Regions from separate parts of the Enterobacter sp. C4G1 genome, predicted to be linked through region 4. Evidence: predicted binding sites of a transcription regulator. Region 4 holds the regulator's gene; each other region holds the start of a gene.
What was found. Region 4 encodes CRP, which controls carbon source genes, mostly activating them, when cyclic AMP is high. Its sites were predicted from a motif close to ATGTGANNNNNNTCACAT; they were not measured.
Positions count from the first base shown of each region.

Region 1: a site for CRP is predicted at 2,437-2,454, ahead of ACT9TW_RS01130 (2-hydroxycarboxylate transporter family protein). Genes of this name have one in related genera too.
Region 2: a site for CRP is predicted at 3,425-3,442, ahead of ACT9TW_RS09785 (PTS sugar transporter subunit IIC). Genes of this name have one in related genera too.
Region 3: a site for CRP is predicted at 2,714-2,731, ahead of deoC (deoxyribose-phosphate aldolase). Genes of this name have one in related genera too.

Region 1 is NZ_JBQVVV010000001.1:229,081-235,085, reverse strand. It holds gene ACT9TW_RS01140 (response regulator) at 1-606, opposite strand, end outside; gene ACT9TW_RS01135 (ATP-binding protein) at 596-2,233, opposite strand; gene ACT9TW_RS01130 (2-hydroxycarboxylate transporter family protein) at 2,579-3,940, shown strand; gene ACT9TW_RS01125 (fumarylacetoacetate hydrolase family protein) at 3,958-4,821, shown strand; gene citC ([citrate (pro-3S)-lyase] ligase) at 4,835-5,860, shown strand; gene citD (citrate lyase acyl carrier protein) at 5,877-6,005, shown strand, end outside.
Region 2 is NZ_JBQVVV010000001.1:2,037,463-2,043,467, reverse strand. It holds gene ACT9TW_RS09810 (LacI family DNA-binding transcriptional regulator) at 1-317, opposite strand, end outside; gene ACT9TW_RS09805 (ROK family protein) at 376-1,299, opposite strand; gene ACT9TW_RS09800 (PTS lactose/cellobiose transporter subunit IIA) at 1,355-1,660, opposite strand; gene ACT9TW_RS09795 (PTS sugar transporter subunit IIC) at 1,684-3,009, opposite strand; gene ACT9TW_RS09790 (PTS sugar transporter subunit IIB) at 3,021-3,335, opposite strand; gene ACT9TW_RS09785 (PTS sugar transporter subunit IIC) at 3,514-4,788, shown strand; gene ACT9TW_RS09780 (carbohydrate porin) at 5,029-6,005, shown strand, end outside.
Region 3 is NZ_JBQVVV010000001.1:1,736,727-1,742,731, reverse strand. It holds gene deoB (phosphopentomutase) at 1-372, opposite strand, end outside; gene deoA (thymidine phosphorylase) at 426-1,748, opposite strand; gene deoC (deoxyribose-phosphate aldolase) at 1,803-2,582, opposite strand; gene ACT9TW_RS08415 (YjjI family glycine radical enzyme) at 2,846-4,393, shown strand; gene ACT9TW_RS08410 (YjjW family glycine radical enzyme activase) at 4,368-5,228, shown strand; gene ACT9TW_RS08405 (TatD family hydrolase) at 5,223-6,005, opposite strand; gene ACT9TW_RS08400 (patatin-like phospholipase family protein) at 6,002-6,005, opposite strand, start outside.
Region 4 is NZ_JBQVVV010000001.1:660,998-667,002, reverse strand. It holds gene pabA (aminodeoxychorismate synthase component 2) at 13-576, shown strand; gene argD (bifunctional acetylornithine/succinyldiaminopimelate transaminase) at 663-1,883, shown strand; gene ACT9TW_RS03280 (YccS/YhfK family putative transporter) at 1,898-3,985, opposite strand; gene crp (cAMP-activated global transcriptional regulator CRP) at 4,043-4,675, opposite strand; gene ACT9TW_RS03270 (OsmC family protein) at 4,986-5,390, shown strand; gene ACT9TW_RS03265 (phosphoribulokinase) at 5,457-6,005, opposite strand, start outside.

The sequences.
Region 1 (6,005 bases), 430 kb from region 4:
GTGCTCCAGATAGCGCCGGGTTGTCGTTTTACTCAACCCCGTTTCGGTCACTACCTCGTCAACGGAAAAATAGTGGGCTGATTTCTGGTTAAACAGGGTTTGCACCAGCGCCAGCGTATTCTCTTCAATGCCTTTACTGCCATTATCCTGGCGATAGTTTTTGGCCTGGAGCTGGTACAGCGAATCAACGTTCTGCTGATCGACAATCTTCCAGACCCGCTGCTGTTCGGCGAACTGCACAAAGCGTTCAAGCGACTGGCTGAGCCTTTTCCAGGACACGGGTTTCAGAATGTAATCAAACGCGCCGTTGCGAATGGCCTGGCTGCACGTGTCCATGTCGCTTGCGGCCGTGATGAAAATCACCGAGCAGTTAGCGCGGGTCAGCATCGGGTTGCTGATAAGCGTGATCCCTTTGCCATCGGGAAGGTAGTTGTCCAGCAGCATCAGCTGCGGCTGTTTGCTTTCGAGCTGCACCTGCGCGTCAGCCAGGGACGATGCAATACCCACCAGGCGCAGTCGCGGGTGTTTGCTGATAAGCTCGGCGTGGAGCTGTGCCAGCGCGCGCTCGTCTTCAACAATCAGTACGTCGATAAGTTCATGTTGCATAATCGGTATCTTCCAGTTCCTGAACGGAACGCCGGGCGGCTCCCGTGGCGGGAATAAACAGTGAGAAAATTGCGCCACGCGGCATGTTATCGGCAACTTCTATCGAGCCGCCAGCCTGCGTGACATAGCTTTCAATCAGGTACAGGCCAATACCATGATCGCCGCGTGTTTTGGTGGTGATGCCGCGCTCAAAAATCCTGTCGCGGATCTCCGGTTTGATGCCCACGCCCTGATCGGCAACTTCAACGATCAGTTCCTGTTCGCTCAGTTTGATCAACACCTCCACCGGTGCGTGCGGCAGTTCAGAGCGTTGCGTCGCTTCGATGGCGTTATCCAGCAAATTACCAATGATTGAGATCAGCTCGGCTTCATGCAGGGGCTGGAACACGGTGTCCATCCGACAGGCCGGATCGAAATTCAGCTCGACCCCTTTTTCACGCGCGCGGGCTGTTTTACCCAACAGCAGGCCGCACAGCGTGGGCGAGCTAAAGCGGGATGAAATAAAGTCCAGTAGCTCCTGAGCGTGCTCCGATTGTGCCTGAATATAGCCAATGGCTTCTTCATAACGGCCCATATGCAGCAGGCCAGAGAGCGTGGTCATGCGGTTAAGCTGCTCATGGCGCATAATGCGCAGGTTATCGACATAGCGTTTTACCTGGCTGAGCTGGGCGCTCAGGGTATCTATCTCATTGCGATCGCGGAAGGTGATCACCCATCCCTGAAGCGAATTTTCCAGCATGATGCGGACCCGGCTGGCAATCACCGTGAGATCGTTAAAGCGGCAGATCTCATCGTGGGTGTCTTTCGCCAGCATGGTTTGTGGGGCAAAGAAAGGGACAGGTTCGATAACCTGGCTAATCAACTGGCCGCGCAGCTCCCGGGCGGGCTGGCTTAACCCCAGCAGCTTTCTGGCCGCCTGGTTGATCACTTCAATGCGCAGGTTATCATCGATGGCGATCACCCCTTCATAAATGGACTCCATCATCGCTTTTTGCTGGCGCACCAGCAGGCCGATTTCGCGTGGCTCCAGGGAGAAGATCTGCTTCTTTATACTGCGGGTAAAAAACCACGAGAAGATAAACAGGGCGATAAGCAGTAGCACCGCTGCAATTAAAATATTGACGACCTTATTCACGGTAATGGTGTCGAGATAGCTGGTGAGATACCCCACCGAAACAATCCCCACCACCTGCCCGGCATCGTTAAAAATGGGCGCTTTGCTGCGCAGAGAAATGCCCAGCCCGCCTTTGCGAATGGTAGTGGTGCTTTTCCCCAGCAGCACTTCTTCGTTATCGCCGCCGACAAGCGTTGTTCCGACCCGGTCAGCAAACACGGAATGGAACAGATGCTGCCCTTTGTTATCGCCAATCACAATAAAACTGGCATCACTGTGGGTGGCTATTTTTTGCATAAAGTCATGGATTGACTTGATATCTTTTTGTTCGACTTCGTTACGTAAAGTCGGAATAAGCGCAATCTCTTCAGCTTGTATTTTAGCGCGTGTACTCATTTCCTGATAAAGCTGCCTGCCAACATCGACATAATAATATCCTCCCAGTAATGTAAACAGCACTGAGAAAAAGGCTACCAGCGAAATAAACAGCTTGATCTGAAACGATACTTTCATAACTATCACGCAGGGTATCAATGAGAAGCGCCAATATATCATCTTTTCTCGTGCCAGCCCCCGGTTTGCCAAAAACTTGTGATCCCTTGCACAGCACGGCCTGTAAAAGATTTATCTGAAAGGTTTATCGCCCTGAAACGAAATTCATAAATGTTATTTGTTTGTTCAATTTAGAAAAGAAACCATAAAAACCACGGCCATTAATAAGGTGTAAATCACACTAAATAAAAGAAACCATTAAAACCATAGCTGCCATTAAAACTTCGGTTTTAATATGTCATTCCTCACATAAAGTAAGCCTTTGTGACTTTAAGCTGAACGCACAAAATAACCAAGGGGCTTATTATGAGCACAACTGACGACTCTTTCTCTGTTACCCACGACCCGATTGATATTCAGCGGCCATCGCTCAAGGAGCGCTGGTGGCATATTATGGATACCTGGAAAGTCGGGATTATTCCTCTGCCACTGTTTGTTCTGGCGGGCGCGCTGATTGCCATTGACTGTCTGGGTGGCAAACTGCCAAGCGACATCGTGGTGATGGTGGCGACGCTGGCGTTCTTCGGCTTTGCCTGCGGTGAGTTTGGCAAACGCCTGCCGATTATCGGCAAGCTGGGCGCGGCGGCGATTTGCGCCACCTTTATCCCGTCTGCGCTGGTCTATTATGGCCTGCTGCCGGACGTGGTGGTCGAATCCACAACCAAGTTCTACAAATCTACCAATATTCTCTATCTCTACATCTGCTGCATTATCGTCGGCAGCATCATGAGCATGAACCGTACGGTGCTGATTCAGGGCTTCCTGCGCATCTTCTTCCCGATGCTGTGCGGTGAAATCGTCGGCATGATTGTCGGGATGGGCGTTGGTCTGGCGCTGGGTCTTGAGCCCTTCCAGATCTTCTTCTTCATTATTCTGCCGATCATGGCGGGCGGTGTAGGCGAAGGGGCCATTCCACTCTCGATTGGTTATGCCACCTTGCTGCATATGGACCAGGGCGTTGCGCTCGGCCGCGTGCTGCCGATGGTGATGCTCGGCGGTCTGACGGCAATCATTATCTCTGGCTGCCTGAACCAACTCGGTAAACGCTACCCGCATCTGACCGGTGAAGGCCAGCTGATGCCAAACCGCGCCAATGCCGATGCAACTGCCACTCAGCCTGCGTTCTCTGGCAAAGCCGATGTCACCACGATTGCCTCTGGCGCACTGCTGGCGGTACTGCTCTATATGCTCGGGATGCTTGGCCACAAGCTGATTGGCCTGCCTGCACCGGTTGGCATGTTGTTTATGGCGGTGCTGGTGAAGCTCTGCAACGGCGCATCCCCGCGTCTGCTTGAGGGCTCGCAGGTGGTGTACAAATTCTTCCAGACCTCTGTGACCTATCCAATCCTCTTCGCCGTCGGTGTTGCTATCACCCCGTGGCACGAACTGGTGGCTGCGTTCACCATCAGCAACCTGCTGGTGATTGTGAGCACCGTCTCTGCGCTGGTCGCGACCGGGTTCTTCGTCGGTAAAAAGATTGGGATGCACCCAATTGATGTCGCCATCGTCTCCTGCTGCCAGAGCGGCCAGGGCGGTACCGGTGACGTGGCGATCCTGACCGCAGGCAACCGCATGAGCCTGATGCCATTCGCCCAGATTGCCACCCGTATTGGCGGCGCGATTAACGTCTCCGTCTCACTGCTGATTCTGGGCAACTTCCTCGTTTAAGTTTTCAGGAAAGAACAATGAAACTCGCAAGCTTTTTATACCAGGGTAAACGCAGCTACGGCATCGTGCAGGCCGAAGGTGTGATTGATTTAGGTCGCCGTCTGGGCGACCGCTACAGCGACCTTAAAGCGCTGTTGCAAGGGAACGGGCTGGCACAGGCCACCCGTTATCTCAACGATGCCGTGGATGTGCCGATGAGCGCCATCACCTTTTTACCGGTGATTGAGCAGCCGGAAAAAATCCTCTGTGTGGGCATGAACTATGCCGACAAGCGCAAGGAGTTCGACCAGCACAACCCGGCACCCACGCTGTTTGTCCGCTTCCCGGACTCCCAGACTGGCCACAACGAGCCGGTGCTGAAACCGCGCCACTCCAGCGAGTTCGATTATGAAGGCGAGCTGGCGGTGATTATCGGTAAAGGCGGGGAGAACATCAGCCGCGACGACGCTCTGCGCCACGTGGCCGGTTACAGCTGCTACATGGACGGCTCAGCCCGCGACTGGCAGCACACCTGGTTTACCGCCGGGAAGAACTGGCGTCAGACCGGGGCGTTCGGTCCGTGGATGGCTACTGCAGATGAAATCCCGGACCCGCACCAGTTAGCGATCCGCACCTGGCTGAATGGCCGCATGGTGCAGGAAGACAACACCAGCAGCATGATCCACAAGGTGGCGGAACTGATCGAGTACATCACCACCTTCACCCGCTTAAGCCCTGGCGATGTGATCATCACCGGCTCCCCGGGTGGCGTAGGTAAAAAGCGTAACCCACCGCTGTTTATGAAAGAGGGGGATCGCATTGAGGTGGAGATCGAACATATCGGCCATCTGAGTAACGTGATCATGGAAGCGCCGGCAACCACGCTTGCGGCAGCACATTAAGTAAGGCGGCAGTATGCAATCGCAACCCACTATCGATTTTCGTCTGACAGACGTGGCGAAACACCCGGAACGCTTAAGCCAGATCCGTTATTTACTGGCAGACAGCGGTCTTGGCCTGGACAACGACATTACGCTGTTCGTTGAGGCCTGGGCCGGAATGCAGCTGGTGGGTTGCGCAGGCCTTGCCGGTAACGTCATCAAATGTGTGGCGGTAAACGAGCAGCTTCGGGGCGAGAACTTGAGCGCGCGGTTACTGGCAGAGGTGGAGAACGCTGCGCTGGCGCGTGGGCACTTTCATCTCTTTCTGTGCACGCGTCCGTGCAATAAAGAGCGCTTTTCCCGCAGCGGCTTCTGGCCCATTGCCCAGAGCGGTAACAACGCCGTGTTGATGGAGAACACGCCGCAGGGCATTGAGCGTTACTGCCGTACGCTTAGCGCTAAGCGCAAGTGTGGCGAGAAAGTGGGGGCGATTGTGATGAACGCCAATCCGTTCACCCTTGGGCACCGTCATCTGGTGGAGCAGGCCGCGCAGCAGTGCGATGTGCTGCATCTGTTTGTTGTGCGTGAAGACGCGTCGTTCTTCCCGTTCAGCGCACGCCTGGAGATGGTGCGTGCAGGTGTGGCGCATCTGCCAAACGTGGTTGTGCATGAAGGCTCGCAGTACATCATTTCCCGCGCGACCTTCCCGGCCTATTTCCTGAAAGATACCGGCAAAGTGCAGCAGGCATGGAGTGAAATCGATGTGTTGATCTTCCGGGATCACATTGCGCCGGCCCTGGGGATCACCCACCGTTTTATCGGCTCAGAGCCATTTTGCGATATCACCCGTCAGTACAACCAGACGCTGCACGCGCTGCTTTCCTCCCGCATCGACGTAGTGGAAATGCCGCGCATAAAGGCCACCGGCAACGCCATTTCAGCCTCGGAAGTTCGCCGTTTACTCAAGACACAGCAGTTTACCCGGATCCGGGAGATTGTCCCGGAATCCACTTTCGCGCATCTCGAAGCGCACTACAGTGCGCGCGCGGAAGTCGCATAACTATCAGGAATTTATCATGAAAATTGTAAGGGAGTCGCTGGCCGGAACGCAGGAGTCCAGCGACCTGATGGTGAAAATCGCTCCCGCTCACGGTGAGCTGGAGATTGTCATCCACAGTGAAGTGATCAAGCAGTTTGGCGAGCAG
Region 2 (6,005 bases), 1.4 Mb from region 4:
GCAGCCTTTTGCTCAGACGCATCGTTAACATATTGAATGATAAGAGACTTATTGAGTGATTTAACTGCAATCGACAACCGCGGCAACAGGGTTGCGCTAAAATCGGCTTCATGTGCGGGAAGTACCATACCGACCTGATTTGACGTATTGCTCGCCAGATTTTGCGCAGCAAAACTGGGACGGTAGTTGAGTTCTTCTACCGCCCGTAAAACTGCCTCGCGGCTTTCTTCACGAACGCCACGTGTCCCGGTCAACACACGGGAAACGGTAGCCCGGGAAACATTGGCTAATTTTGAAACGTCGTCAATGGTTGTCATGGTGTCGTCTGTATAGCTATTTTCTCCCTATAGTAACATAAATACGGGCAGGAATTAGTCAGCTGGATGAGTTACCTGTGGCCCGAAGAGGCAACCACGCCGCACCGCGAACTCCGCTGGCATCGCCAAATTTGGCTTTAACGATGGCAGTTCGACAACTCGTCGAAAAAATGTACTTTCCAACGGCTTCGGGAAGATCCCGGTATATGCTGTCCACGTTCGATAACCCACCACCAAGTACGATGACATGAGGGTCGAGTGTGTTGATTACACCAGCAATACTACGGGCAAACGCATCAATAAAGTGATGATAATGCGCCACCGCGCAGGGCTCACCATCTTGTGCCGCAACCATTATGGCCTCAGTACTCAATGCGGTCCCCTTACGGGCGTTGTAACGACGACTGAAGCCGGTTCCTGAAATAAAGCTTTCTATGCAGTTTTCTTGCTGGCAGTAGCAGGATTCCACTGGGCCATCCTGCTCTGCGCGCCAGCCGGGAAGAGGATTGTGCCCCCATTCACCGGCAATAGCATTGGGTCCATTCAGGAGTTGTCCGTTCACGACAACCCCGCCGCCACACCCCGTGCCGACAATGACGCCAAACACCGTACAGTATCCTTTTCCTGCACCATCGACGGCCTCAGATAAGGTAAAACAATCAGCATCATTGGCCATAAAAACAGGTTGATTAAGCCGTTCCGCCAGGTCGCGTTTTAAATTTTCGCCGTTGAGCACCAGGCAGTTACAGTTTTTGATTAATTCGCTCAGCGGATCGAGCGCTCCCGGTAAACCCAGGCCAACGGTAAAGTCGCGCTGCGTCGCGGCACGAATATCGTTGATTAACTCCGTCAGGTTATTGAGAAATCCCTGATAACTGGCTTTATACGTTGGACGGCGATCGCGCAACACAATGGTACCGTTAGCATCAAGCAGGACGGCCTCCATTTTTGTACCACCAATATCCAGACCAAGATGAAACATAGTGCTTCTCCGGAAAAAAGAAGAGAGGCAATGCCTCTCTTAAGTCACACAACACTCAATGACGGGTTCTGTAGATATCAATAAGCTCAGTCACCAGTTCTTTGGCGAGGATGGAGGTCATCAGGTGATCCTGGGCATGTACCATCACCAGCGTCATTTTGGTTTTGCCTTCGCCCTCATCAGCCTCTATAAGCTGGGTTTGCACCAGGTGCGCTTCACGCGCGAAGTGCTGTGCCTGCTTCATCTTTTCATCGGCATCCGCAAAGTCTCCGGCTTTAGCACTGTGTAGCGCTTCGAAACACAGACTACGAGACTGTCCGGCATTGATGATGATGCCCATGATTTGTTCTTCTAATTCCATAACATCCTCTGACTCTTAATGATTTATGCAGTTTCAGATTGGCCAACACGCCCGGTTTCTGATTTTTCCTCAGACTCCTTTGTAAGCAACTGTTTTTCATATGCTTTAAGGAATGGATAATACATAACCACCGCCGTTACCATGCAGATAAGACACATCACGACGGGACTAAATGCCCAGTTGGCTGCCCACGATGCGCCAATGGGAGCTGGAGTTGTCCACGGTGTCATTGAGACCACGCGCGCCACCAGGCCAAAGTCCAGAGCAAACCAGGCAAGCGTTGCATTGACCATAGGGACCAGTACGAATGGGATGAAGAACAGCGGGTTCATAATCACAGGCGCACCGAACAAAATCGGTTCGTTGATATTAAACAGGCCGGGAACAACCCCCATGCGGCCGATGGTGCGCAGATGCACGGCTTTGCTGCGCATAAGTAAAAGTGCCAGAGGCAGAGTGGAGCCAACACCACCAATCAGCAGATAGTGATCCCAGAATCCCTGAACATAGATGTGTGGAATCGCTGTTCCTGCGGCCATCGCGGCCTGGTTCACGGAGAGGTTTGCCATCCAGAATGGATTCATGATGCCTGTGACTATCAGCGCACCATGGATGCCTGCAAACCATAATATCTGGCACACCAGAACGGAAAGCAGAATGGCAGGCAATGTATCGGACGCCGCAACCAGCGGTTTGACCAGCGACATAATTGCTTCGGGGATAATCATCCCAAGTTGTGCTTCTATAAACAGATTAAGCGGGTGCAATGTCAGGACCACCGCCAGCACCGGAATTAAAATCTCAAAGGAACGTGCGACACCGGTCGGCACTTCGGGTGGCAGGCGGATGGTAATATTATTGCGACGCAGGAAGGCATACAGTTCGGTCGTATAAATCGATACCAGCAGTGCAGTGAAAATGCCCTGCCCTGAAAAATAAGCTGTCGATACCATGCCATCTTTTAAGGGCGCAGCGACCAGTAAAAAGCCCATGAGGGACAGCATTCCCGAGGTCAACGGGTCCAGCCCGTGGTGACGCGCCAGGCTTGCAGCCACACCCACCGAGATGAAAATTGTCATGATCCCCATGCTGAAGTTAAACGGCAGCATCAGGTTTTCACGATGATCTAATGAAAACTGCAACCAGGCGCGGGCGAAGCCCCAGTTGGTATCAGGTGAGAAGGGTGGGAAAATAAACACCAGCATAAACGAGCCGACAATCATAAACGGCAGAGCAAGAATAAACCCATCACGAATAGACGTGACATACTTTTGCTGGCCGACTGCACCAGCCATAGGCGTGATTTTGCTCTCTATCACGCTGATTAATTTAGAGTACAGAGCGCTCATGTTGATGTCCTTTAGTTATTATTTTCAATCAGGGACAGGGCATAATCCAGTACTGCCCCTCCCTTCTGCATGCCGTAATCCATCATGTTGATGGGCTCGACCTTGATCCCATAAGGGTTGGCTTTGTTCTGAAGATCTTTTTGCATGTACTTCACCTGTGGCCCCAACAGCACCACCTGGTAATTCCCCACCTGCTGTTCAAACTCCGCGACGCCAAAGGCTTTAATATCAACGGCCAGACCGCGCTTATCCGCCTCTTCCAGCATCTTTTTGACCAGAAGGCTGGTAGACATTCCGGCGGAACAGCAAAGCATAATTTTCTTCATAAAAACTCCAGACTGGGTAACAACGTTGAGCGGACTATAATCTTTACGGATTCAAAACGGAAAGCGCTTTCCGTACATGGATACATTAAATGTGAGCGCGATCACTAGATGCAGGCTTTTACTTTGTTGGGATGTGAGCGATGATCCCGAAACTTTCCTGTCCTCTATAGGCCCTGCCATGAACATTCAGTTTATGAATGTTGCTGTGACACTGATTGAGCAACGCGTTACGCCATTTGCTAACCTACTCACCCGCAGCCAGCACATCACAGCGATGCGGGACAGCTTTGCGCTGGCCATGCCGTTTGTGATAGTGGGTAGTCTGATGGTTCCCCTGATTTTTCCGCCGTTTGCTGTGAACGCTGATGCCTGGTATGGCGCGGCTTATCAGGCCATTCGGCCGATGTTATTGCCAACGTTTGAACTGACCATTGGACTTGTGGCATTGATTATCGCTTTCGGTGCCAGTGCCAGTCTGGGCAAACAGTATCACCTGCCGGAACGACTCTGCGGTCTGACGGGATGCCTGGCTTTCCTGGTGTTTATCGGTTTTAAAGAAACGGATACCAGCAATATTTTCCTTGGTGGGATTGGGATATTTAGCGCTTTAATATCAAGCTTCTACAGCATTGAAGTGATGCGACTCTTTTACCGACGTGGCTGGTGTATTCGTTTGCCGGAAGAGGTGCCAGTGATGACACGCAATGGCTTCCAGCTTCTGATGCCTCTGCTCGCCATCATGCTTTCAATCACTCTGCTCAACGCGATACTAAAGCAAAACACCGGCATGATTTTGCCGGATATGATCAGTGAAGCTTTTCGGCCGCTAATCATCGCCTCTGATACGCTAACCGCACTGATTATTACGATTGTTATTTGCAATTTACTGTGGTTTATCGGAATTCACGGTGCGCTGATTGTCACCGGTATCATGAATCCTTTCTGGATGACCTATCTATTTGAAAATCAACAGACTTTAGCAAACAACATAACGCCACTACCCCATATCTATCTTCAGGGATTTTGGGATTTTTACCTGCTAATCGGCGGGATTGGTTCGACGCTGCCCCTGATCGTTATGGCCCTGCGTAGCCGTTCTCGACAGCTAAAAAGCGTCAGCAAGATTGGGTTGATTCCATCGCTGTTTAATATCAATGAACCGGTACTTTTCGGCTTCCCGATTATTCTCAACCCTCTGTTTTTAATTCCATTTATTTTTGTCCCGGTGATCAATGCATGTATCGCATGGTATCTCACTCACCTCGGCGTGCTTGACCGCGCGGTGGCTATGCTACCCTGGTCGATGCCTGCGCCGCTCGGCGCAGCCTGGTCAGCAAACGGCAGTTGGAAAAACCTGTTTATGTGCTTGTTTGCTTTCTTCAATGCATGGATGATTTACCGTCCGTTTTTCAACGTCTATGAACGGCAACTTGTGGAGTCAGAAAGCAAATAATCCTCCGTTTGCCCATTTTATTTCCAGCCAGCGCGTGTAAACCGCTGGCTTTTTATTTTCCTGCAGAATTAAGAGTGATCCCCATCACGTTTTACTTTCCATTATTTTTGATTATGTGATTTAAACCTGCAATTATGGAAAGCGCTTTCCGTAATTGGATGTACTTTTCCTTTTTTGATCCGTAGATTTCCGATCGCGCCATAAGACGCTCTTTCACTCAGAAAAAGAAAAAGGAAATCTATGAACAGGTTGAACCGATTAATACCTCTGGCCCTTCTCATCAATGCCGCTGCGTGCGGGATCGCACAAGCAGAACAGTACGACTTCAAACTGCACGGCTATATGCGTTCAGGCATTTTGGCTAACTCCGATGGTAACCGTGCAGACTCCGTTGGGTTAATGCCGGACGGCAAATGGCGTCTTGGTAACGAAGAAGATACCAAGATCGAGTTGATCCCGCAGGTGACACTGAAATCAGACTCCGGCCCGGTTGCCAAAATTCAGGCCAACATTACCCACCAGAGCAAATGCACCTCCGACTGGAACTGCCAGGACGATGACGGCAAAGAAGTACAGTTCCGTGAAGGGTATGTGGAGTTAAGCAATCTGGATTTTGCGCCGGATGTCACTTTCTGGGGCGGCAAACGATACAGCAGCTCGAACACCTCCAGCCACCAGTTCGACTGGGAATACATTCAGTACAACGGTACCGGCGGTGGATTTGACAATCTTGATCTTGGCTTCGCTCGCTTTGATGCCGGCGTTTACGCTTTCTCACCCACCGATGAAACAAAAGCGTATCCGGTGGATAAAGGGGAGCAGGGTTACCCGGATGATTATTCACTCAACTTGTGGCTGAAGAAAATTGGTGGCACAGGCTTTGATCTGGAGCTGATTGGTCACCACATGAACCGCAATGAGAACCACCCAACCTCTGCCGAAAAAGGCTATGGCGTTACAGGGGTCTACAACTTTGACGGTTTCTGGGGCCTGACAGGCGGCTATTCCAAACTGGTCATGCAGTATGGCCGGGGTCTGGCAGCAGGTGATTCGCTGGGCAAAAACGGCTGGGGCTGGGCAAACCTGGATGATACCCAATCCTGGCGTGTGATCCTCGACAGCATGGCTTCTCTGGGAAATGTCGATGTATCGACGTTTGCATACTACCAGAAAGACAAAAACTACCGTTGGTGGACCAGCGATGCCGATGGCTGGGG
Region 3 (6,005 bases), 1.1 Mb from region 4:
GAAGCTGTTCTGGTGATCGGAGAAATAGCCCCATTCGAACAGAACCGGAACACCGGCGATTTCCCAGTGGCCAGACGGGGTATCTTTACCGGAAGAGAGCTCGTGCGCCCAGGCGTATGCGCCCACCACTTCTGCGTTACCGTCCATACCGGCTGCGATTTTGCCGGTGGAACCTTCATGCGCTTTCACCAGGCCGAGGCTGGTCAGGTTTGGCAGAGTCAGAGGGCCTTTACGACCGTTGTCCGCTTCACCTTTGGCGCAGGCTTCAGCGATGTGACCCATGGTATCGGAACCCACGTCACCAAAACGTTCTGCATCTTCGGTTGCGCCGATGCCGAATGAGTCCAGCACCATAATAAATGCACGTTTCATAATTGTTCTCCGTACTTAGTGCTTCAAAAAATAGCGATCAGATCAGTATACAGTTATTCAGTGATACGGCGATAGACAGTCGGTGTGCTTTCTGGTGCTTTATCATCAAGCGTGATTGCCGCTTTCACCGCTCTCGCCGCATCCTGCCAGCTGGCTTCGTCTTTCGCGTGGATAACCGCCAGCGGACGTTGGCCGTCGACGCTGTCGCCCAGACGAACCATGTCGGTAAAGCCAACGCTGTAATCAATCGTGTCAGATGCCTGACGACGACCGCCACCCATCGACACCACCGCCATACCGAGCTCACGGGTATCCATTGCGGAAATAAAGCCTTCGGTATCGGCATAGACCGCTTTGCTGAGCGTCGCCGTTGGCAGGTATTTCGCGTAGTTTTCCACGAAATCGGTTGGGCCTTTCTGCGCGGCCACCATACGACCGAAGATCTCTGCCGCTTTGCCGTTATCCAGCACAGCCTGCAATTTCGCCCGAGCTTCGGCATCATCTTTGGCAAGCTTGCCGGAGATAAGCATCTCAACGCACAGCGCCATGGTGACGTCGAACAGACGTGGGTTACGGTATTCACCCGTCAGGAACTGCACAGCTTCGCGCACTTCAACGGCGTTACCTGCGCTGGATGCCAGCACCTGATTCATGTCCGTCAGCAGCGCGGTGGTGCGCACGCCAGCACCGTTGGAAACGCCAACGATCGCTTCAGCAAGCTGGGCGGAAAGCTCATAGGTTGGCATAAACGCGCCGCTGCCCACTTTCACGTCCATCACCAGCGCATCCAGGCCTTCCGCCAGTTTTTTGGCGAGGATCGAAGCGGTGATCAGCGGGATGGAGTCAACAGTCGCGGTAATGTCGCGGGTGGCGTAGAAACGCTTGTCCGCCGGTGCAAGAGAGCTGGTCTGGCCGATAATTGCCACACCAACGTCTTTAATAATATCGCGGAAGCGATTGTCATCCGGGAAGATGTCGAAGCCCGGAATGGCTTCCAGTTTATCCAGCGTGCCGCCGGTGTGACCCAGGCCACGCCCGGAGATCATCGGAATATAACCACCGCAGGCCGCAACCATTGGGCCAAGCATCAGTGAGGTAACATCACCCACACCGCCGGTAGAGTGTTTGTCGACAATAGGGCCATTAAGGTTGAGGCTTTTCCAGTCCAGAACGGTCCCTGAATCTCGCATCGCCATGGTCAACGAGACACGTTCAGGCATCGACATATCGTGGAAAAAGATGGTCATCGCCAGAGCAGCAATTTGCCCTTCAGAGACGGTGTTATCGCGAATGCCGTTGATAAAGAAGCGGATCTCTTCGTCGCTTAATGCGCGACCATCACGTTTTTTACGAATAATTTCTTGTGCGAGAAACACGGTAACCTCCCGAAGTAGGCCGGGAGCGCTATGCGCCACCCGGTCATTCAAAAATTAGTAGCTGCTTGCGCTCTTACCGTCGCCGTGACCCAGCGCTTTGAGCAGGCTTGCCAGCAGGCTGGATGCGCCGAAGCGGTAGTGACGGGAATCCGCCCAGTCAGCGCCGAACAGCTCGTCTGCAATCGCCAGGAACTGCTGCGCGTCTTCCGCGGTACGCACGCCGCCCGCAGGTTTGAAACCAACGGTTTTGGACACGCCCATATCGCGAATGACTTCCATCATGATGCGCGCGCTTTCCGGGGTCGCGTTGACCGGCACTTTACCGGTAGAGGTTTTGATGAAATCTGCACCGGCTTTGATAGCGATCTCAGATGCTTTACGGATAAGGCGCTCTTCTTTCAGCTCACCGGTTTCGATGATCACTTTAAGCAGCACGTTTGCCGCCGCACAGGCGTCTTTACAGGCTTTCACCAGGTCAAAACCAACCTGTTCGTTGCCCGCGATCAGCGCGCGGTATGGGAACACCACGTCTACTTCATCAGCGCCGTAAGCAATCGCCGCGCGGGTTTCTGCCAGCGCAATACCGATATCGTCGTTGCCGTGCGGGAAGTTAGTCACGGTTGCAATACGCACATCCGGGGTGCCCTGCTCGTTCAGAGTCTTACGTGCAATTGGGATAAAGCGCGGGTAGATACAGATGGCTGCGGTGTTACCGACAGGCGTTTTTGCCTGATGGCACAGAGCGATGACTTTCTCATTGGTGTCGTCATCGTTCAGGGTGGTCAGGTCCATTAGTTTCAACGCACGCAGGCTGCTTGCAGTTAAATCGGTCATAACATTCTCCAACGGCATCGCCGTATAAAATTTCACCTTGCGGCTCTGTTAGTATTCTAACATCCACTCGCATACACACTTCGACATTCATCACAGTTAATGAAAACTTCGTACAAATTTGCATTGCTGTAATGAGATCAACTTCAAATTTTCTTGCTCAAACTGCTGACTAAAGCAGCGATTACCCCTGTCGGATCAAAAGCCTCCGTGGGGTGACTTCCTACAATCCGCTCATCAATCGCAGAACAATAAAGGAAGTGAATATGTCCCACTTCAGCCCTGACGCCCTGCAACAACGTTGCCAGCACATTGTGACAAGCCCGGTACTCACACCTGAGCAAAAACGTCATTTTCTGGCGCTGGAGGCGGAAAACGCCCTTCCCTATCCTGCGTTACCACAGGCCGCCAGAGCGGCGCTGGACGCGGGTTTTATCTGCGACATGTTCGAAGGCCATGCGCCTTTCAAACCCCGTTACGTTCTGCCGGATTACGCAAAATTCCTGGCTAACGGTTCAGCATGGCTGGAGCTGGAAGGTGCGAAAGACCTTGATGATGCTCTCTCACTGTTAACCATCCTTTACCACCATGTTCCATCAGTCACATCCATGCCCGTGTATCTGGGCCAGCTTGATGCGCTACTGCAACCGTATGTTAGAATTCTAACACAAGAAGAAATCGATAGCCGCATAAAACGTTTCTGGCGCTATCTCGACAGGACACTGCCAGATGCTTTTATGCACGCAAACATCGGCCCGGCGGATACACCTGTTACGCGGGCAATTTTACGGGCTGATGCAGAGCTGAAGCAGGTCTCACCGAATTTAACCTTCATTTATGATCCCGAAATTACACCAGATGATTTGCTGCTTGAGGTGGCGAAAAATATTTGTGAGTGCAGCAAACCTCATATTTCTAACGGCCCGATAAATGATAAAATTTTCACAAAAGGCCGTTATGGTGTGGTCAGTTGTTACAATTCTCTGCCGCTGGCGGGTGGTGGTAGCACGCTGGTACGCCTCAACCTGAAAGCTATTGCTGAACAGAGCGATTCGCCTGATGATTTCTTCACCCGCACGCTTCCGCACTACTGCCAGCAGCAAATCGCCATCATCAACGCGCGCTGCGACTTCCTGTATGAAAAATCGGGCTTCTTTGAGAATAGCTTCCTGGTGAAAGAGGGGCTGATAGATGCCGATCGTTTTGTACCGATGTTTGGCATGTATGGCCTTGCTGAGGCGGTTAACACCCTGTGTGAAAAAGCCGGGATGGACGGGCGTTACGGTAAAGATGAACAGGCCAACGCGCTGGGTTATCGCATCAGCGCGCAGCTCGCCGCTTTTGTCGAAAACACGCCGGTGAAGCATGGCTGGAATCACCATGCCCTGCTGCACGCGCAGTCCGGGATAAGCTCGGACATCGGGACAACGCCAGGCGCACGCCTGCCGTACGGCGATGAACCCGATCCGATTAGCCATCTGCTCGCGGTTGCTCCACATCACCAGCATTACCCTTCAGGTATCAGCGATATTCTGACCCTGGAAGAGACGGTAAAACGTAATCCGCAGGCAGTAGTGCAGCTGTGTCTGGGGGCCTTTAAAGCCGGGATGCGCGAGTTTACGGCCAACGTGGCGGGTAACGATTTGGTCCGCGTGACCGGATACATGGTGCGATTATCAGACCTGCAAAAATACCGCGAGGAAGGGTCGCGCACCCAAACCACCTGGCTTGGAGAAGAAGCCGCGCGCAATACACGTATCCTGGATCGCCAGCCACGGGTGGTAAGCCATGAACAACAGATGCGCTTTAGTTAGTCAGATTATCCCCTTCTCCTGCGTGGACGGTCCAGGCAGCCGCCTGACGCTGTTCCTCCAGGGCTGTAATCTGCGCTGTAAATCCTGCCACAACCCGTGGACCATCGGCCGCTGCAACGACTGCGGCGACTGCGTTCCCCATTGTCCGCACGACGCGCTGAATATTCAGGCCGGGCGGGTCTGGTGGCAGGAAAGCGACTGCAAACAGTGTGACACCTGCCTGCACCTTTGCCAGCAGCAGGCCACACCGATGGCGCAACGCTTTAGCGTAAACGATATCCTCGCGCACATTCGCAAAGTCGCGCCGTTTATCGATGGCATCACCGTGAGTGGCGGTGAGGCCACAACGCAACTGCCGTTTCTGGTGGCACTGTTCACAGCGATGAAAACAGAGCCAACCCTTCATCATTTGACCCGTCTGGTCGACAGTAACGGTCTGCTCGGGGAAACCGGCTGGCAGAAGTTATTGCCGGCTCTCGATGGTGCCATGCTGGATCTCAAAGCCTGGGGAAACGAACATCACCGCTACCTGACCGGACGTGAAAACCCGCAGATAAAGCAGAGCATCCGCTTGCTGGCGCAGCATAACCGGCTGACCGAGCTGCGGTTACTGGTTATCCCTGAGAAGTGCGATTATCTGGAGCATATCAAAGCGCTAATCGTGTTTATTCGCTCGCTGGGCAATATCCCGGTGAGGATCAACGCGTTTCATGCACAAGGGGTTTACGGTGAGGCGGCCAGCTGGCGTAGCGCAACGCCTGCCGATATTGAGCCACTGGCACTGGCGCTGGAAAAAGAGAAGATCGCCGTGATCCGCCCGGCGCTCTATCTATAGCGCAATGCCAAACAGCGAGCAGGTGTTGCTCAGCAAGGCATCCGCAATCACATCCGCAGGCTCTCTGCGCAGTTCACATAGCGTGTCGAATACGCGCGCCGCCTGTTCCGGGCGATTAGGTTGCCCCTGAAAACCGTTTAGCGGCATGTCGGGTGCGTCGGTTTCCAGCAATAACGCCGTCAGCGGTAGCTGTGCCATCACATCCCGGGTCTTGCTGGCTCGCGGGTAGGTAATCGTCCCGCCAACACCAATGCGATAGCCCAGCCCGATAAAGCGTTCAGCCTGCTGCAAACTGCCGGAAAATCCGTGCACCACGCCGGTACGGGGTAAATTTATGCGTTTCAGGTGCAGAGCCAGTTTGTCGTGAGTGCGGCGCGAGTGGAGGATCACCGGCAGATCGTGCTGCTTTGCCAGCCGGAGCTGCGCGTCGAGGAGAGTCTGCTGACGTTCAAAATGCGGATCCTCGCGATAGAGATCCAGGCCAATCTCACCAATAGCCACCCGCTTCTTCTCGGGCGTGCGTAATATTTCGTCCAGCCTGTCGATATGCTCGTCCAGATGGCGCTCAATAACGATCGGATGCAGGCCGAGTGCGGCATACAGTGCATCATGTCGCCGGGCGAGATCCTGCACACGGTCGAAGTGAGCGGCTTCAATGGCAGGCACGATGATCGCCTGAACGCCCGCCTGCGCGGCGCGATCAATGCTTTGTTCTTCATTACCGGTAAAGGGCGGAAAATCAAAGTGGCAATGGGTGTCGACAAAGCGGTACGTCAC
Region 4 (6,005 bases):
TGTGGAGCCGCCATGATCCTGCTGATAGATAACTACGATTCCTTTACCTGGAATCTGTACCAGTATTTCTGCGAACTGGGCGCGGAGGTGGTTGTCCGCCGCAATGACGACATCACCCTTGCCGATATTGAGACGCTTGCTCCGCAGAAAATCGTTATCTCACCGGGGCCGTGTACGCCGTCGGAATCCGGTATCTCTCTGGACGTTATAAAACAGTTTGCCGGTAAGCTGCCGATTCTGGGTGTCTGTCTTGGCCATCAGGCTATTGCTCAGGTGTTTGGCGCAACCATTGTGCGTGCGGCGAAAGTGATGCATGGCAAAACCTCCCCCGTTACCCACAATGGCACAGGCGTGTTCAGCGGATTAAATAATCCGTTAACCGTTACGCGCTATCACTCCCTGGTGATTGATCCCCCTACGCTGCCAGCGTGCTTTGACGTCACCGCCTGGAGCGACACCAACGAAATTATGGGCATTCGTCATAAGAAATGGGATCTCGAAGGGGTGCAGTTCCATCCTGAAAGCATCCTGAGCGAGCAGGGACATCAGCTGCTGGCGAATTTCCTCAATCGCTGAATTTTTATTGCCTTATTGTGATTTTTTATGCATATTTTGTGATTATATTTTCACAATCAATGTGACATAAAATGGATGGGCATGACATGGCAACTGAACAATCAGCAATTACCCGCGCGACATTCGATGAAGTGATCCTGCCGATTTATGCACCGGCTGAGTTTATCCCGGTTAAAGGGAAGGGCAGCCGCGTCTGGGATCAGCAGGGTAAAGAGTACGTTGATTTCGCGGGGGGGATTGCGGTGACGGCGCTGGGTCATTGTCATCCTGCTCTGGTAGACGCGTTAAAAACCCAGGGCGAAACCCTGTGGCACACCAGTAACGTCTTTACCAACGAACCCGCGCTGCGCCTGGGACGTAAAATCATCGACGCGACCTTTGCTGAACGTGTGCTGTTCATGAACTCCGGTACTGAAGCCAACGAAACGGCCTTTAAGCTGGCACGCTACTATGCTTCAACCCGTCATAGCCCGTATAAAACCAAAATCATTGCCTTCCATAACGCCTTCCACGGCCGTTCGCTGTTTACCGTGTCCGTTGGCGGGCAGCCAAAGTATTCCGATGGCTTTGGCCCGAAACCGGCCGATATCATCCACGTGCCGTTTAACGACCTTCATGCGGTAAAAGCGGTGATGGACGACCATACCTGCGCGGTAGTGGTCGAGCCGATTCAGGGCGAAGGCGGCGTAATGGCGGCAACGCCTGAGTTCCTGCAAGGCCTGCGTGAACTGTGCGATGCGCACCAGGCGCTGCTGGTGTTTGATGAAGTGCAGAGCGGCATGGGGCGTACCGGCGATCTCTTTGCCTATATGCACTACGGCGTGACGCCAGATATCCTGACCAGCGCCAAAGCGCTCGGCGGCGGTTTCCCGGTAAGTGCGGTGCTCACCACGCAGGATATTGCTTCCGCGTTCCACGTGGGCTCTCACGGTTCGACCTACGGTGGCAACCCGCTGGCCTGCGCCATTGCTGGTGCGGCGTTCGATATCATCAACACGGCAGAGGTGCTGAACGGCGTTAATGCGAAGCGCGAGCTGTTCGTGAAACACCTTCAGCAGATTGATGAGCAGTACAACGTGTTCAGCGAGATCCGTGGTATGGGGCTGTTAATTGGCGCTGAGCTGAAGCCACAGTACAAAGGTCGCGCACGCGATTTCCTGCACGCCGCAGCTCATGAAGGGGTGATGGTGCTGAATGCCGGGCCGGACGTGATGCGTTTCGCGCCGTCGCTGGTGATTGAAGACAAAGACATAGAAGACGGCTTAAACCGTTTTGCTGCCGCGGTGGCGAAGATCGTACGCGGATAAACTGGCCGGCAAAATTAGTACGGCGTGCGTTTTAATACCCGCGTTAACCAAATCCCGTGATGCGGACGCTGACGCCATGCCACCGACGAAATGGTGTGCATGGTGCTCAGATGCCCCAGGATGCGCTGCAAATGCTGCTCCAGGGTGCTCATTGGGCCAAGCGTCAGTGTTTCCGGTGCTTCAAGAATATTCGAATCTCCAGCTTCTCCCGGCGCGTCGTACTCCAGGCGCTGCTGACATCGCTGCAAGGCAATCTCACAGGACTGCAAATAGCGCTGCGCCAGATCGGGTGTCAGCATCGTGTGCTCGCGTGCAAGCGTGGTCATGGCGTTAATGTGCTCGACGATAAACTGGCTGTGCGTCACCCACAGTTTCATGTCTGCCAGATAGTGGGAATTAAAGCCCGGCTCCTGCATCGCCTGGTTCAGTGAGTTAAACAGGGCGTTATGTGCCTGGTTAACCTTCATGCGCTGATACGCCAGCGGCGAAGGCTGTGGATCATCGCTCAGGATCAGGCGTATCGCCTGTTGATCTGCTTCCAGCGCATCATGGGCGTTCTGGCGCAACAACCCGCTTTGCCACTGGGGCCAGAGCCAGACCAGGCCGCCAAAGGCAATCAGGCAGCCAATCAGGGTGTCGACCAGGCGGGCGAGAATAAACTGTTCGCCATTGAGCGTGAGCAGTTGCAGGGTGTATACCGCAGTGACCGTAAAGCCCACCATCGCCCAGCCATAGTTCTTGCGAATAATCAGGTAGCTCACCATGGTGACAGCCAGCATCCCCAGCAGCGTATAGCCTTCCGGTACGTGGAAGTGCAGCGTCACCCCAGCAATGATAAGCCCCGCGATTGTGCCACCTGCCCGGTGCAGAATGCGCACCCGCGTAGCACCGTAACCGTTCTGCGTAACAAACAGCACGGTCATTAAGATCCAGTACGGTTTCGGTAAGTGCAGCGCGACGCCCATCAGACTGGCGGTGCTAAGCATCACGCTGATACGCGCGGCATTACGCAGCGCGGCAGATTTCAGTGACAGATAGCTTTTCAGGGCTGGCAGCAGCGGCAGACGCTTTTGTTTATCGGCCATCAGGTCACGGGGGTAAAGTGGCCGCTGAGTCCGCAGGACACGGGCGATGCGGCTGAAGTGCCACGCCGCAAATTGGCCCACCGGGTTTTCCGCGTGTTGATGGGCAATTTTCTCCAGCGCCCCCAGCTGTTTGTCCATGTTAAAACGCGTGGGATAGCGGTGATACAGGATATCGTCAGCGAGAATGCGCAGGCGCGCTGCCACGGTTTGGGCGTTCCAGCGGATCACCGCCTCGGCGTGGCTACGTTCGACCAGCTTTTGCACCTCCTGCGGATGATGCAGGCTCACAGAGATATGTTCCTGTAAATCCAGACCGACCTGGAAGATACGCAGCAGTCGCTTATAGTCATGATTTTTATTGGCGGCGAGCATGTGCAACTGCTGATAACACTGGCTAATCAGATCGACGACTTTTTGCTGGCGCGCCAGCAGCGGCGGCAGCGATTTTTCCGGATCCGTATGCTGAGTGAGCAGGGTGTACTTGGCTTCGCAGTAGTCGGCAAGCTGCACGTAGAGCAGGCTGAGCGATTCGCGCAGCGGTTGTTCGCGCCACAGGCGGAACCAGATCCAGTTGAACACGCCGTACCACAGGGTTCCCAGCGCGTAGATGAGTAGCGGCTCCCACACCGGCATATTCCCGGCGAGGCTCAGCGTGAAGATGGCGGCAATCAACGACGCGGGCAGCAACCGGGCATGTAGCGCGCTGATTTCAGCGGTCACGCCAAGCGTCATGGCCAGTACGGTCAGGATCAGGGGAAGCGGAATATCACGGGCAAGCAGCAGTTGTACAGCGAGGCTACAGCCTGCAAACAGACAGCCGCCAATAATCAGGCGCTTGAAGAAACGTTTATGCGGTGTGTCCAGACCTGCAATGTTGCAGCAGGCAGGAACCAGGGAGAACAACAGACCCTGTTGCAGATGGCCCAGCAGCAAACCCACGGCCACAGGAAGGCACAACACCAGCGTTTGTCGCAGTGCGTAGTTAACTTCCGGGTGATAAATTAGCCTGCGCCACATGGGGAGTAGAGACAAAAACGGCGTGACACCTTGCGATGGCACGCCGTTTGACCGGAATTAACGTGTTCCGTAAACCACGATGGTTTTACCGTGGGCGGAGATCAGGTTCTGGTCTTCGAGCATTTTCAGAATACGGCCCACTGTTTCACGGGAGCAACCCACGATCTGACCAATTTCCTGACGGGTAATTTTAATTTGCATTCCGTCCGGGTGGGTCATTGCGTCTGGTTGTTTCGCCAGGTTCAGCAGAGTCTGAGCGATACGGCCCGTTACGTCCAGGAAGGCGAGGTTACCCACTTTCTCAGACGTGACTTGCAGGCGGCGAGCCATCTGCGAAGAAAGACGCATCAGGATGTCAGGGTTAACCTGAATCAGCTGACGGAATTTCTTGTAGGAGATTTCGGCCACTTCACACGCGGTTTTTGCACGAACCCAGGCGCTACGTTCCTGGCCTTCTTCAAACAGGCCCAGTTCACCGATGAAATCGCCCTGGTTCAGATAAGAAAGGATCATTTCTTTCCCTTCCTCATCTTTGATCAGCACTGCCACCGAGCCTTTGACGATGTAATACAACGTTTCCGCTTTTTCACCCTGGTGAATCAGCGTGCTCTTCGATGGGTACTTATGAATGTGGCAATGAGACAAGAACCATTCGAGAGTCGGGTCTGTTTGCGGTTTGCCAAGCACCATGCGCTGTTATCCTCTGTTATAAGCTGTCACCAGAGTCATAAGATGCATCCAGACTCTGGGGTTGCAATCGAATTCTTACCCATACCCTGGGAAGTCGGCTGTCGTAATAGTCGCAGCCAGTAAAGTTTGATGTCCTCTGCATACATGTGTAACGTCAATGTATTACTGTAGCATCCAGAGTGTTTTAGCATAGCTTTTGTCGCGTGTCTCCTGGTGTCTCGCTTCAGCATGATGCAGGTCGCCTTCCGTTGCGAGAAATGTAACGTACGCGTAATCTGTCACCAAAAATGCAACGTTGGAGTTAATGAATATGCAAGCGCGTGTGAAATGGGTTGAAGGTTTAACGTTCCTGGGCGAATCCGCTTCCGGACACCAGATTTTAATGGATGGGAATTCCGGCGATAAAGCACCAAGCCCAATGGAGATGGTGCTGATGGCGGCGGGTGGTTGCAGCGCAATTGACGTGGTGTCGATTTTGCAAAAAGGTCGTCATGACGTGACGGATTGCGAAGTAAAACTCACTTCTGAACGCCGTGAAGAAGCGCCACGCCTGTTTACGCACATCAATTTGCATTTTATTGTGACCGGCAAAGAGCTGAAAGACGCTGCGGTATCACGCGCGGTGGATCTTTCTGCGGAGAAATATTGCTCTGTGGCGTTAATGCTGGAGAAAGCGGTAAAAATCACGCATTCGTATGAAGTGATCGAGGCGTAATGCAAGGGGCATCATACGCGTTGATGCCCTCACCCTAACCCTCTCCCACGGGGAGAGGGAAAAGGATCACGCGATCTGCTTACCTTCCATCAACCGCTGCACCAGCGGTGACATAATCAGTTCCATCGCCAGCCCCATTTTCCCGCCCGGCACCACCAACGTATTCATATGCGAAATGAATGAGCCTTGCAGCATGGCCAGCAGCCAGGGGTAATCAATGCCTTCGAGATTGCGGAAATGAATAACCACAAAGCTTTCGTCCAGTGAAGGAATGCTTTTGGCCGCAAACGGGTTGGAGGTATCTACCGTCGGCACGCGCTGGAAGTTGATGTGGGTGCGTGAGAACTGCGGCGTCAGGAAGTTAATGTAATCTTCCATCGAACGAACAACCGAATCCATCACCGCTTCACGTGAATGACCGCGCTCGCTGATATCGCGCGTCAGCTTCTGGATCCACTCCAGGTTCACAATCGGCACAACGCCGACCAGCAGGTCCACGTGGCGCGCCACATCATGCTGCGTGGTCACCACGCCGCCATGTAATCCTTCATAAAATAGCACGTCGGTAGGTTCGGGAAGAGGCTGCCAGGGGGTGAATGTCCCTGGTACCTGGTT